2 regions of the Neorhizobium sp. AL 9.2.2 genome follow, and region 2 is predicted to be linked to the other one. Evidence: riboswitches for the same ligand, from Rfam matches in the RefSeq annotation. Region 2 holds a riboswitch; the other holds the start of a gene.
The links. Region 2 has a riboswitch for cobalamin ahead of G6K99_RS17045 (DUF1636 family protein). Riboswitches for the same ligand answer to the same signal wherever they lie in the genome.

Region 1 (4,414 bases), on a different contig from region 2:
GCGAGGCGGCAACGCCGGCCAGAATGGTCCGGTCCGCCGTCTGGCGTCCGCTCGACAGCATCACCACGAAGACAAAGGCGATCAGCGCGCCGACAAAGGCTCCGGCGGAAAGCGAGATCGCGCCCGCGCCAAACCCGAGCAGCATGACGCTGACCGCACCGGTCGATGCTCCAGCCGAAATGCCGAGAACATAGGGTTCGGCCAGCGAGTTCCGCAGCAGCGACTGCAGGATCGCCCCCGACAGCGCCAGCCCGGCGCCGCAAAATGCCGCGACAAGTGAGCGCGACAGGCGATAATCCCAGATCACCGCTTCCTGAATGCGCGGCAAGGCCACGGCCGTAAAGCCGAGCCGGTTCGTCACCGCCGCAATCGTCGTCTCCATGGGAATGGTCATCTCACCGATCGCCACCCCGGCAACGATGGCGACGAGAAGCGCTGAGAGCACCAGGAACACGCCTGCGGCACCCAGCGCCCAGCGTCCGATACGGGATCGCGTCACTTGGGGCGCCTGGGCAGGTCGGGCAAATTCGGCTCATCGACGATGGCGGAAACAGGGAAAGATATCATCTCCCGCCGCACCCTAATTCGCAAGGCCGAAGGACTGGATGCCCCGGGCGAGCGTCTCGATGCCCTCGATCGTGCGGATCGTCGGGTTCATCGACTGGGCGTCCATCATCACGAAACGCTTCTTTCTCACCGCATCCAGCTGGCGGACGACGGGATCAGTCTCGAGAAACTTGATCTTCACGGCAGGATCATCCGCGGCATAGCGGCGACGGTCCATGGTGGCGACGACGATGACGGAGGGGTTGGCCTCAGCAATCGTTTCCCAGCCGACCAGCGGCCATTCTTCTTCCGTCGTCACCACATTGCGGGCGCCGATCGTCTCAAGGATATAAGCCGGTGCGCTGTTCTTGCCGGCTATAAAGGCATCGCCCTTGGTTTCCTTGCTGGAATACCAGAAGACGATCGGCAGGTTCTTTAGCTCAACGCCCTTGATCGATGCGACGGCTGCGGCTTCGCGCTGTTTCAGGTCTGCGATGAGGGCGGCACCCTTGTCCTCGACATCGAAGATCTTCGAAAGCTCGGTAATCTCGCGGTAGATCAGGTCCATCTTGAACAGTTCGTTGCGAACGCCGTCCCCGCCATCGACATTGGTCTTGGCGACGCAATCGGCGGGCGAGACGTAGGTGTTGATGCCGAGATCGGAAAACTGCTCACGCTTGCCGACGGATCCCATCGGCCCGACATGCCACTCGAACTCGGCAGCGACCAGATCCGGTTCGAGACTAACGACCGATTCAAAGCTTGGGTCGTTGTCGGCAAGCCGTTTGATCTTCGCATCCACCCCGGCATAGGGCGAAAGCACCGGCCCGACCCAGACCGCGGTGCCCGCCACCTTGTCGGCCAACCCGAGCGAATAAAGCACTTCGGTCATGCCCTGACCGATCGAAACGATCTTCTGGGGCGCGTTCTCGAACGTGACGGAGCGACCGCAATTCTCGATCGTCAGCGGGTAGCTGGTCGGTGCGGCAAAGGCGAATGTGGGAAGTGCCGCAACTAAGGCGGCGATAAGCCCTGATTTCATGTCCTGTCCTTTAATGATCGGAAAAAAGGGCAGGACGACCTGAAGCCGCATCGCGGCTCGACGTCAAAATGGCGCACGAGCGCATTGCTTGCGTCATAATCATCTCCCTGCCGGAACCCCTCGTCCGGTGTTGGTTGTCCATGCCACGGCAGGTCTCCTGACTTGCGGCTCGAACGCCTTCCATCGCCTTCCCGATCGGATGATCAGTGGTATCGATGGCTGGCTCGCCGCTTACAGTTGCGAGGGCAGTCGCGGACTTGGCCCGAAAGCCTCACCGCATTCCCTTTTCATCTGCGATTGCAGAACCGTAGCGCCCCAACTGATAGGGAACACGCCGGTGCTTGTCCAGAGCGATCCCCGCGCGATCTCTGCCGTTGCCGAGTGTAATAGTATAACATACCAATTTACGCAACGGTCTATTTTGGATTGGTCACGACCTTCGTGAGGCGCTCAATTCAGGGATGCTGTACATTAAATTGCGATGACATCGCCCTCACCCTACTCCTGCCTCTTTGGCCTGACAGCGCTCTGGTCTATGACCTTGCGGACAGATAGCCTGCGGGGCGATTCGCCGTCCTTCTGGTATGGGACGACCGGAAGGAGCTGAAGGAGACGAAGATGACGGATATTAAGAGCGGCTTGACCGAATTGAAACCGCAGATAACCGTGATCGGTGTCGGAGGCGGTGGCGGTAACGCGATCAACAACATGATCACGGAAAATCTCCACGGCGTGGAATTCATCGCCGCCAATACGGATGCCCAGGTTCTGGCGACATCCAAGGCGTCGCGCCGCATCCAGCTGGGTGCTCAGGTGACCGAAGGTCTCGGTGCTGGCTCGCTGCCGGATATCGGCCGCGCGGCCGCCGAAGAATCGATCGACGAAATCATGGATCATCTCGCCGGATCGCATATGTGCTTCGTCACGGCCGGCATGGGCGGCGGAACCGGAACCGGCGCTGCGCCAGCGATTGCACGCGCGGCACGCTCTGCCGGCATCCTGACGGTCGCGGTTGTCACAAAACCCTTCTCGTTCGAAGGACACCGCCGCATGAAGACGGCCAACGAGGGTATCGAAGCCCTGCGTGAAGCCGCCGATACGGTCATCGTCATTCCGAACCAGAACCTGTTTCGCATTGCCGACGCCAAGACCAGCTTTGCCGACGCGTTCATGATCGCGGACCGCGTGCTGTTTTCGGGCGTCAGCTGCATCACCGACCTGATTGTCAAGGAAGGCCTGATCAACCTCGACTTCGCCGACGTGAAATCGGTGATGAAGGGCATGGGTCGTGCGATGATGGGAACCGGCGAAGCATCCGGCGATGGCCGCGCGCTGATCGCCGCCGAAGCTGCAATCGCCAATCCGCTGCTCGACGACATCTCGATGAAGGGCGCCAAGGGCGTGCTCATCTCGATCTCAGGCGGTACCGACATGACACTGTTCGAAGTCGATGAAGCTGCGAGCCGCATCCGTGACGAAGTCGAAGCCGAGGCCGACATCGTCGTCGGCGCGATCTTCGACAAGAACCTCGACGGCAAGTTCCGCGTGTCGGTCGTCGCAACTGGCCTCAACGGCAACCAGCAGGGGTCTTCATCCCCGACTGCGCAGTACTAAGACCAGTCTCAGCCAATAAAAAAACGCTCCGTGGACATCCGCGGAGCGTTTTTTGTTTGTCGGATCCGAAGAAATCAGCTTCTCGGCTTGAGGTTCTCAGGATCGTAGAGCGGCTTGTAACCAACCGCTGCGACTTCCACCGGGAACGCCTCGTTGAAATAATCCACCGTCAGTTTCCGGCCGACCTGGCAATGCGACCAAGGCAGATAGGCGAGCGCGATATTCTTGCCGATGGTCGGGCCGTAGGCGATCGAGGTCGTATAGGAACGCCGTCCAAGGTCGTCGATTAGAACCTCGCCCGTGTCAGGATCCATCACCGGCAGCGAGCCGACCGGATAGCGGGCGACACCGGACGCATCGACATTGTCGGTCATCAAGAGCGTGCAGAGCATCGCCGGCTGATGGTCGCGGGCCTTGTATTCGAGATGCTTCGCCTTGCCGCAAAAATGGGCTTCCTTGACCTTTGGACGGGCAAGATCCGCTTCGATCAGGTTGTACTGGGTCAGGAGATCGCCGTTCTGCAGGCGCAGGCTCTTTTCCATGCGGCGTGAGTTGGCATAGGTCTCGACGCCGAAGGCCATCACGCCGGTGGCGCGCAGCGCGTCCCAGACGGCAACGCCGTCTTCGTATTTCATATGCAGTTCCCAGCCCTGCTCGCCCACATAGGAGATGCGGAATGCCGTGACATGCTTGCCGGCGATCTCGATAGGCTTGATCGCGGCGAAGGCGAAGTTCTCGACATTAAGACCATCGGGGTCGGCCACGACCTTCTTCAGCGTCTCGCGCGCGTTCGGGCCCCAGATGCCGATGGTGATGAACTGTTCCGAGACATCGGTGATGGTGACGTCGAGGCCACGATCCTGCGCGACACGCTTCATGTAGAGCAGGTCCCGCGGGCCGGCATCGGCGCCGTTGACGAGACGGCCGCGGTCAGCCAGACGGAAGACGGTGAAATCTGCCCGCACCATGCCCTCGTCGTCGAGGAAGTGGGTGTAGATACCCTTGCCGATATTGCCGTCGCCACCGATCTTGGCCGCACACAGCCATTCGAGCAGCTCGACATGGTCGGGCCCCTCGATATCGACCATGTGGAAATGCGAGAGGTTGACGATGCCGCAATCCTCGCTCATCGCCAGATGCTCGGCATTCGACACGCGCCAGAAGTGGCGGCTGTCCCACTCGTTTTCGCGCGTCGGAACCCGGTCGCCGTAT
Region 2 (4,414 bases):
CAAAGCCGATGGTGTCCGCATCCTTCAGGCCGCCGACGAACATCGGCATCGGTGCGAACCCGCGGGCGGCCAGCGCCTCGTACATCGCGTCGATCGGGGCCGCATCATTGGCAAGCAAGGTGGAGCGGTAGAACAGGATCGGCAGCCGCTGCGCATCGGGCGGGAAGCCAGCAGTAAGCTCATCTGCGGTCGAGATGCCGTGGCCGGGCTTGTAGAAGCCCCGTTTCGGCATCGGCGTCGCGGTTGGCAAGCTTTGCGTATCGCCGCTTGCCAGCGCATCCAGGCGGCGCGCCAGAAGCTGCATATTGTCCGGCCCGCCTTCGCGGAAGAAGGCGAGAACGTCGGTCAGCGTCTCATCGGGCACTGTGGAAGCAGCGGCCAGGCGGTCATCGCTGATGCTGCATTCGCCGGGCAGCATCGCGAGCGGGATCTTCTTTCGCTTCGCCAGCCGCGACAACTGATCGGCGCCATAGGCCCAGCGATCGTAGCCGCCTAGAATGCGCACGAGGATGAAGCGCGCATGGGCAGCGGTCTTTTCGAGCCACAGGTCGACGGACATCGGATGGCGAAGGTCGGAGATATTGGTGAGGCAAAGGCTCGCCTTGCCATCGCTCCAACCCGCTGCAATGCCGTTGAGGTCACTGCCGGAAAAAGACAGCACCACCACATCTGCCGGCGACTGGTTGAGGTCGACCGGCTCGATCAGGTCGTCGAGCGACGACGAGGTGGTGGCGAGAATATGCATCCTTTTCCTTCTAAAGCCCTCTTATGCCGCCAGCATCTTTTCGATCGCCGCCCGGTCCATGCCCTTTTCGCCGATCACGACGAGGCGGCTCTGGCGGGTCTCGCCTGCACCCCAGGCGCGGTCGAAATAATGGTTCACGCGCGAACCGACCGCCTGCACCTGAAGGCGCATCGGCTTGTTGGCGACGTCGACAAAACCCTTGATGCGCAGCACGTTTTCCGCTTCCGCCGTGGCGGAAATGCGGGCGGCGAGTTCGTCCGCATCGGCAACGGCTGGAATATCGATGACGAAACTGTCGAAATCGTCGTGATCGTGATCCAGCTCATCGTCGTGATGGGTCTTGCGGTTTTCGATATCGTCCTCGACGGCAAGGCCGAGACCGATCAGCACGCTCGGATCGACGGCGCCGTTTGCGGCGGGCACGATCTTGACCGCGCGCGGCAGATGCGCCTGGACACGGCCCTTGGCGGCGGCAAGCGATGCCTGGTCGAGAAGGTCGGTCTTGGTCAGCACGATCATGTCGGCGCAGGCGATCTGGTCCTCGAACACTTCCTCGACCGGGTCGTCGTGGTCGATCGAGCTGTCCTGGCTGCGCTGCGCTTCCAGCGCCTCATGATCGTCGGCCACGCGACCTTGCGCAAGCGCCAGACCGTCCACCACGGCAATGACGGCATCCACGGTGACGCGGGCCTTCACATCCGGCCACTGGAAGGCCTGGACGAGCGGCTTCGGCAGGGCAAGGCCGGAGGTTTCGATCAGGATATGATCGACGCGCGGTTCGCGGGCCAGGATCTGGTCGATCGCCGGAACGAAATCGTCGGCGACGGTGCAGCAGATGCAGCCGTTGGCAAGTTCGACAATATTATCATCAGGGCAGCTTTCGATGCCGCAGCTCTTCAACACGTCGCCATCGATGCCGACATCGCCGAACTCGTTGACGATGATCGCGAGGCGCTTGCCCTTGAGGTTTTCGATCAGGTGACGGATCAGCGTCGTCTTGCCGGCACCGAGAAACCCGGTGATGACGGTGCAGGGAACGCGGTCGAATGAAACGCTCATGAAGGCAGGTCCTCGTGGTGCTGGAATGGTGGAATGCGGGCCGTCATGCCCTTGCCGCGAAGGCACATGGGACGGCCGCGAAGGGGAAGTAAACCGCGCTCGTCGTCAGACAGCATCATCGCGCCGATCAAGATGTCCTCGACCGTGTCGAGCGACAGATGACCAAAGACATAGGACCAGCCGGAGCGATGGTTGAAGGCAGCACTTGGGCCTTTTTCGCAGTTGGCAAGGCAGGTGACGGGTTTGACCGAGAGCGGCTTGCCGGCGGCAGCTTCGCGCAGGGCATCCATCAGGACGATGCCCGGGCGCGCCTGGCTATCGGAGGCCTCGCGACAATTGGTGCAGACGAAAATCGTCACATCCGGCTCGCCGGCAAGGCCGTCTGCGGACGCATCGCGTTCGTCTTTTCGTTCGTCAATCACCATCGTGTCGCACTACCGCCCAAGTCAATAACATCGGGGTGCACGACAGGAAGGCAAGCCTATCCTGCAGAGTGAAAGAAGCTTTTCCGGAGCACCCCGCCCGGAAAGGCACGTTTTCGAACGGCAGGTCTCCTGGCTCGCGGGTCGTCACCATCCGCCTGCCTTCCCGGATTTCTCCAGTGGCTTTCGTGGCAGGATGGCTCGCCGCTTACAGTTGCGGGGGCAGCCGCGGCATTGAACCATGGGATCTCAAAGATGATCCCGGGCTCGCACCGCATTCTCTCTTAGCCCCTACCGTTGCCGGCAAGGGACCGTATCGCAGTCACCTAAGCCTTGTCGCAGGGCAGTGTCAATGTCGCAAAGGCGATTGCCCGTATGGGGAAACCGTCTATAGTGATCACGTCTTTGGTGCCCGAGAGGGCTCATCGAAGGGAATGCGGTGCGACGACATCTTGGCGTCAAACCCGCGGCTGCCCCCGCAACTGTAAGCGGAAAGTCTCTGCTCAACATGCCACTGGAGACATCCGGGAAGGCGGGTCAGAGGCGTTCGATCCGCGAGCCAGGAGACCTGCCGGAGACGATAGGCACAGTGAAAGTCCTCGGGTGGAGGGCAGAAAGACGACGTCCATGGTTACGAACTCTGCTGCCGGTGCAGCCAGCGTTTCCGCATCGAAAATCATTCCTCTTGGCATGACAGCCATACTCGGCCTGTTCATCGTCGGCTTTGTCGGCTTTTCGCATATCGAGGCTGTGCACAATGCGGCTCACGATACGCGCCACTCGCTGGCCTTTCCCTGCCACTAAGAGGAATTCCTTAAATGTCGCTGTTTCGAAACATCGTCCTCACGGCGGTGATCGCAGGGCTTTTGTCCGGGCTCCTGATGACCGTGATGCAAAGCTTTTCCGTCGTGCCGCTTATTCTCGCAGCGGAGACCTATGAACACGCCGGCGGCAACGGCGCTGGACATAGCCATGGCACAGCTCCGAATACGGTAGCCAGCACTGCAGCGCCGGCTTCCGCTCAGCATGATCCCGCCGAAGAGGCATGGGCGCCGGCTGACGGGATCGAGCGCTTTGCCTACACGGCTGCGGCCAATGCGCTTTCTGCCATCGGTTTTGCGCTGGTTGCCATCGCCATTGCCGAAGCACTCGGCGGGTTTGGCGGATGGCGCGGCGGATTGATGTTCGGCATTGCTGGCTTCCTCACCGTCAGCCTCGCACCCGGCCTTGGCCTGCCGCCGGAACTTCCGGGCATGCCCGTCGCCGAACTCGGACCGCGGCAGATCTGGTGGATTGCGACGGCCGTCTGCACTGCCCTGGCCCTTGGCCTGCTTGCCTATACCCGCTCCGCCCTTCTTGCAGCGCTCGCGGTGGTCCTGCTCGTTGCGCCGCACATCATCGGTGCACCGCTGCCGCCGACCCATGACAGCGCAGTACCGATCGACCTGCATGCGCGGTTCGTCAATGCCGTCTACGCGACGAACCTCGTCTTCTGGGCCGTTCTCGGAGCGCTTTCCGGCGTCATTCGCGAGCGTTTTCGTGCTGGTGAGGAAATTTCGACCACGTCCAAGGAGCTTGCAGTCCGTTGAAGGAAATCGATCAGACCACCGAGCAGCGCCACCGCGCCAAGATGGAAAACCGCAAGGCGGTTCAGGATGCCGAAGTCGCGGAGAAGACCGTCGAGAAGGGGCTCCTCATGGTTCATACCGGCTCCGGCAAGGGCAAGTCTACGGCGGCCTTCGGGCTGGCCTTGCGGACGCTCGGCCACAACCGCCGCGTCGGCATCGTGCAGTTCATCAAGGGCGCATGGTCAACCGGCGAGCAGCCGGCGCTTGCTGTGTTCGGTGACCGCATTGCCTGGCACACGATGGGCGAGGGCTTTACCTGGGAAACCCAGGATCTCAAACGCGACATCGCCGCTGCCGAGAAGGCCTGGGGCATGGCACTCGAACTGATGGCGGATGAAACGATCGGCCTCGTCATTCTCGACGAACTCAATATCGCGTTGCGTTACGATTATCTCGATCTCGAAACGGTCGTTGCCCAGTTACAGGCGCGCCGGGCGGATCTGCACGTGGTCGTCACCGGCCGTAATGCAAAACCGGCTCTGATCGAGGCGGCGGATCTGGTGACCGAGATGACGCTCGTCAAGCATCACTTCAAGGCCGGCGTCAAAGCCCAGGCCGGC

Region 1: linked by a shared signal. The riboswitch ahead of G6K99_RS08480 (ABC transporter substrate-binding protein) and the one ahead of G6K99_RS17045 (DUF1636 family protein) in region 2 are both predicted to bind cobalamin.

What each region holds. Positions count from the first base shown of each region.
Region 1 covers NZ_JAALXU010000003.1:363,470-367,883, reverse strand. The annotation lists gene G6K99_RS08485 (iron chelate uptake ABC transporter family permease subunit) at 1-499, opposite strand, end outside; gene G6K99_RS08480 (ABC transporter substrate-binding protein) at 581-1,588, opposite strand; cobalamin riboswitch at 1,718-1,913, opposite strand; gene ftsZ (cell division protein FtsZ) at 2,207-3,202, shown strand; gene G6K99_RS08470 (FAD-dependent oxidoreductase) at 3,277-4,414, opposite strand, start outside.
Region 2 covers NZ_JAALXU010000008.1:22,798-27,211, reverse strand. The annotation lists gene cobN (cobaltochelatase subunit CobN) at 1-745, opposite strand, end outside; gene cobW (cobalamin biosynthesis protein CobW) at 767-1,804, opposite strand; gene G6K99_RS17045 (DUF1636 family protein) at 1,801-2,229, opposite strand; cobalamin riboswitch at 2,331-2,557, opposite strand; cobalamin riboswitch at 2,616-2,817, shown strand; gene G6K99_RS17040 (CbtB-domain containing protein) at 2,854-3,030, shown strand; gene G6K99_RS17035 (CbtA family protein) at 3,045-3,815, shown strand; gene cobO (cob(I)yrinic acid a,c-diamide adenosyltransferase) at 3,812-4,414, shown strand, end outside.